DNA from 2 places in the Alteromonas sp. ABH4_457 genome. Region 1 is predicted to be linked to the other one. Evidence: riboswitches for the same ligand, from Rfam matches in the RefSeq annotation. Region 1 holds a riboswitch; the other holds the start of a gene.
The links. Region 1 has a riboswitch for cyclic di-GMP ahead of ACXAGR_RS01320 (AAA family ATPase). Riboswitches for the same ligand answer to the same signal wherever they lie in the genome.
Positions count from the first base shown of each region.

Region 2: another riboswitch for cyclic di-GMP. It lies ahead of ACXAGR_RS14320 (hypothetical protein); the one in region 1 lies ahead of ACXAGR_RS01320 (AAA family ATPase).

Region 1 is NZ_JBSWXN010000001.1:324,180-326,382, reverse strand. Features, by position in the region: gene ACXAGR_RS01325 (alpha/beta hydrolase) at 1-432, opposite strand, end outside; cyclic di-GMP riboswitch class I at 699-788, shown strand; gene ACXAGR_RS01320 (AAA family ATPase) at 884-1,579, shown strand; gene ACXAGR_RS01315 (replication protein RepA) at 1,539-1,871, shown strand; gene ACXAGR_RS01310 (GGDEF domain-containing protein) at 1,998-2,203, shown strand, end outside.
Region 2 is NZ_JBSWXN010000005.1:344,800-347,002, reverse strand. Features, by position in the region: gene ACXAGR_RS14325 (TonB-dependent receptor) at 1-99, opposite strand, end outside; TPP riboswitch at 157-259, opposite strand; gene ACXAGR_RS14320 (hypothetical protein) at 383-1,063, opposite strand; cyclic di-GMP riboswitch class I at 1,109-1,190, opposite strand; gene ACXAGR_RS14315 (helix-turn-helix domain-containing protein) at 1,378-2,203, shown strand, end outside.

The DNA.
Region 1 (2,203 bases):
CAGCGCCATGACATCACTCAGGTGTGCACCCCAGCGTTCTGCCAGATTGCTGTCGCTCATTTCATCGCTGGCATCCAGTTGGCCGTGTCCTACGTTTAAAGGCACAATAACGTTGTAACCTTTGTCGTGCAGCGCCCGTGCAATGCCAGACATATAAAACGGCGAATCGCTTAATCCGTGAAGCAGAACAACCACTGTATCGACAGGTTTACCGTGATGCAGAATATACGGCGCATTACCATCGTTGCGAAGAGCAGGAGAACACACACTGAAACGCTGAAATGTGGGGTTCATGCATGCCCTGATCTGGCCGAAACGTTCTTCATAGAGATGACTGAATGAATCAAACGCTTCATCCATTGCATTATTCTGCCCGAAACTGACTGTGCTGAATGCCAGCAGAAACAAACTCAACAGGGATGTTTTTACCACTCCCTTCTCCTTATTTGCGGGTATAGTTTTCAATAACACCATGTGTTGGCATATTAACAGATATAACTTTAATTAGAATGATTTACACGGGCGAACCGCGGATTTCCAAGTCCTGCAGCCCGTTTGTCGCCACCGGCCACCTGGTCTGACAGGTATATTTTTTTATTCTTAAATATCGTGAGGCATGCGGCGCACACCGTTTGTTTTGACTAGTATCCTGATTACCGGTAAGCCATGGCATCTCCGCCGCTTACCCGAAAATGTACTGTTGAAAAAGGCAAAGCGGTGCGAAAGCCCGTGACGCAAAGCCTCCGGTCTGCCATCTGATTACAGATAATGATAGCGGGGTTACCGAACAAGCATAGTCCTTAATCCGGCTCATGTTCACTTTTTCAGTCACATTCGTTAACCGTTTATCCGTGATGACGGATCAAAAGTTGAGGAACGAACGATGATCGTTTTGGTTGGTGGCGAGAAAGGCGGCAGTGGCAAAAGCTGCCTTGCACAAAATATCGCTGTTTATCTGAGAACTGAAAAAAATGCCAGTGTACTGATGGTCGACTGCGATCCGCAGCGCACTACTTCAGACTGGATTCAGGAACGCAAAGCTAATGATAAATTGCCGTCGATTAACTGCGTGCAGTTGTACGGCAAGATCCGCAACGAATTACTGAGCCTGCGCGAGCACTACGATTACGTAGTCATTGACTGTGGCGGACAGGATAACCTTGCGCTGCGCTCCTCGATGGCAGTGGCTGACCACATTCTTATTCCGTTACGTCCCAAACGGCGGGATCTGAAAACGGTTCCCCATATGGAAGATATTCTTTCAACCTGCAAAATGGTGAATCCCGACATGAATGCTGCTTTTGTAATTACCCAGTGCCCTTCTCTGCCTTCGCTGGGCAGCAGGATCCTGGAAGCAAAAGATGTCTGTCGTTCATTTGAAGTACCGGTACTGGACTCAGTGACATACAGCCGCAATATGTATGACGATTCTGAAGAGTCTGGACAGTCAGTCATGGAAAGTGAGCCGGACGGAAAAGCATCAGCAGAAATTCGCAATATCATTGAAGAACTTCTGTCGCGGAGAGAGGGGAAATCTTATGAGTCTGTGCAGCCTCAAAAAATCCACGCCGTCAGCTAAACCTGTTGAGCCGGTGAGCGTTGATGAATTTATTGACGACGCACTGGCCTACGCAGCAGGTAACCATGTTATCAGGCAGGTCTATCCGGCAACGGACTCTGCTAACAAAGACAACATTACGCCTTGCGGTCCCATGCGACGTGCTACATTTACATTATCTGAAGACGCAATTGAGAAACTTGGAAAGTTGTCGGCAGAAACAGGGATCTGCCGTTCCAGACTCATCAGAATATGGATAGAAAATCAAAGCAGTGAAGACATCAGGCCTTTACTGACAAATAAAACACCCTGACAGACATACCACAAGGTGGCGGCCGGGCGCAGGCGTTTGCATGGAATGCAAAGCGCGCCAATACGCAACAACGGGAGCACGGTGTCACTGTGCTCCCCGGTTTTACTTTTTCTGAACAGGATGAAGATGAAAAGTTATCTGTCAGGCAGTTTGATTACACTGCTTGGATTATTTCCCTCGCTGCTTAGTGCCCAGGGTACGGTCAGACAGGAAGATTTGCAGGCTGCCCCCCCCAGCCGGGAAACCACCGTCGCCCGGTTTATTGCTCACCAGACTGCCGATAATGACATCGCCCCCCGTCTGGACGTGCTGCCTCCGGCCTTTTTCAACTC
Region 2 (2,203 bases), on a different contig from region 1:
GCGGAAATCACCGCTGACGGTAATACGTTCGATGTCTGCTGTGTCATCAGCAAAAGCAGGCAGTGCAAGTAGTGCGAGAAGGATTGCGTTTTTTTTCATTAGGATCTCTTTAATCATCAAAAAGATCCGGCTTTACGGCAGGTATTGAGGTTTTCAGATTGCTTTTATCACCATCCCTACGCCGGTATTATCCGGATCAGGTTTAAGGGTTCCCATGGAATGGATCTCAGCCGTAAAGACGGCACCCCTTGGCCTAATGCTTATTACGGAGTCCGCAAATTAAGCGAGGGCAGTCTAACAACTTCAGTGACTTAGTCAAGTTGCCGGCAGCCCCGAAAAAGCAATAAAAAAGCCCGCGATGTGACGTGGCGGGCAATGAAGGTCAGGCGACCTTCTGATTCTGGCGTCTTGTGCGCCATCCCATAAACCCTATTCCCAGAAGGATCAGTGACATGGCGGTTGGCTCACTGACTTCTGTAATAGAGGCATTCCGGAAGCGAACCTTCATATCTCCGCAACCACTGGCTGCATCACAATCGTTAATGAATACGATGTCGGTAATAAGTCCTGACATGTAATCATCCAGAGTAATAGAGAAGGTCTCCCAGGCTGGTTCGCTGGTATAAGTAAAGTCATCCAGACCGAAATTCTGTGTGCCACCCAGAGCAAACGTGCGGCTGGCATCGTTATTCTGTTCACCGGCAGAGAAATCTGCCAGCCAGATCCCGCCAATCTCAGAGTAAGGGTTTGCATTAGTATTGTTGTTGCCCGGGGTCATACGAAATTCAAATGACAACAAAATATCTGAAGCAGAATTGTCTAAATCCAGGCTCTGGATCCCGAAAGCATCATCCAGGTTTAGTGTGAACCAGCTGTTTTCACGCAGGTTCAGTACGCTGCCATTATTTGTCCAGGTTCCGTAGTTAGACGAGCCACTTTGTTGGTGTGCAGTCAAAGTCTGGGCAGCGAAGTCAATATCGTAGCTGCTGATAATGTTGGCGTTAGCCGTGAATGCCGCACAGAAGCCGGTTAGCAGGGCTGCAGTTTTGATGCTAAATTTCATTTATGTTCCTTGAGCAGTGTGTGCCTGAAAATAGTTAAACAACTTCACTGCAACCCGGCTGTCTTATGGCGGTATAAGACCCGTGGCTTTCCGTCCCTGCCTCACGACAGGTTTGGCGAATCTACTCTGTGGAAGTGACGTTTCCACCAATGAGTCGACGGTTGTAATGATAGGGAGAGGCCCGCAAGTAAAACAGGACACTTCTGAACGAAATCCGGTACAAATTTGTACCAACACAAAATTCACCCTTTTTCTGTCAAGGCACAGGTAATTCTTATATCCTTGACTAAAGGGATCCGGTATTGGGAGCAAACGTGCAGTATCACGGTTTTTTCTGGTCGGCAGTCATCCGCGCTTTATTGAGTCTGAGAAGGGATAACGGACTTGATAACGAATATGACACAACGATGCTCGAAAGCGTCACACAAATAGAAAATGAGAAAATGGACGATGACGGACTGGCGTCTATTCTTCACTCTCTTTGTCCTGCCAGTGAATATGAGACAATTGGCCGCTCCCTGATTGGCTATCTTGATTTCAACAAAATGAGTAATCTGGTGGTGTATCTCACGGCCAGTAAGCATATTGATGACGCACTCCATGTATTGGGGAAACACTACCACTATATTCTGGGCAACAGTGCAGCATTGACCGTAAAAACTGACGGAAATGAAACCTGTCTCCGGTTTCAGCCATCATCACATCCTGTTCTTACCGAATTCCGCTGTTATTTCCTCCTCGCTTTGTGCCGTCACCTCGCCGGCAGAAAATTCGACTTCACCACGGTCACCTTACCGCCATCAGGCGAACAACCGGTCAGCTTATTAAGGCCGGTCAGCAGCGGTGATATCAGACATGAGGGAGTCGTTGTAAGCCTGTTTTTTGATAATAAGTGGTGTACACAGGCGTCGTTTTACTATTCTCAGTCGATTAAAAAAATGCTGGCGGGAAACCTCGACACCAGCAATGACTTGCCATTAAAACAGCAGGTTAAAGAAGCATTTCTCAAAGCCCCGAGCCCGGCACGGATCCGTTCGGAATGGGTAGCGACGCAACTCGGTCAGACGGAGTCCGCTTTTCGTCGCCAGTTAAGGCAAGAGTCCATTTCCTTCAGCGCATTACTCAAAGAGTACATTCATG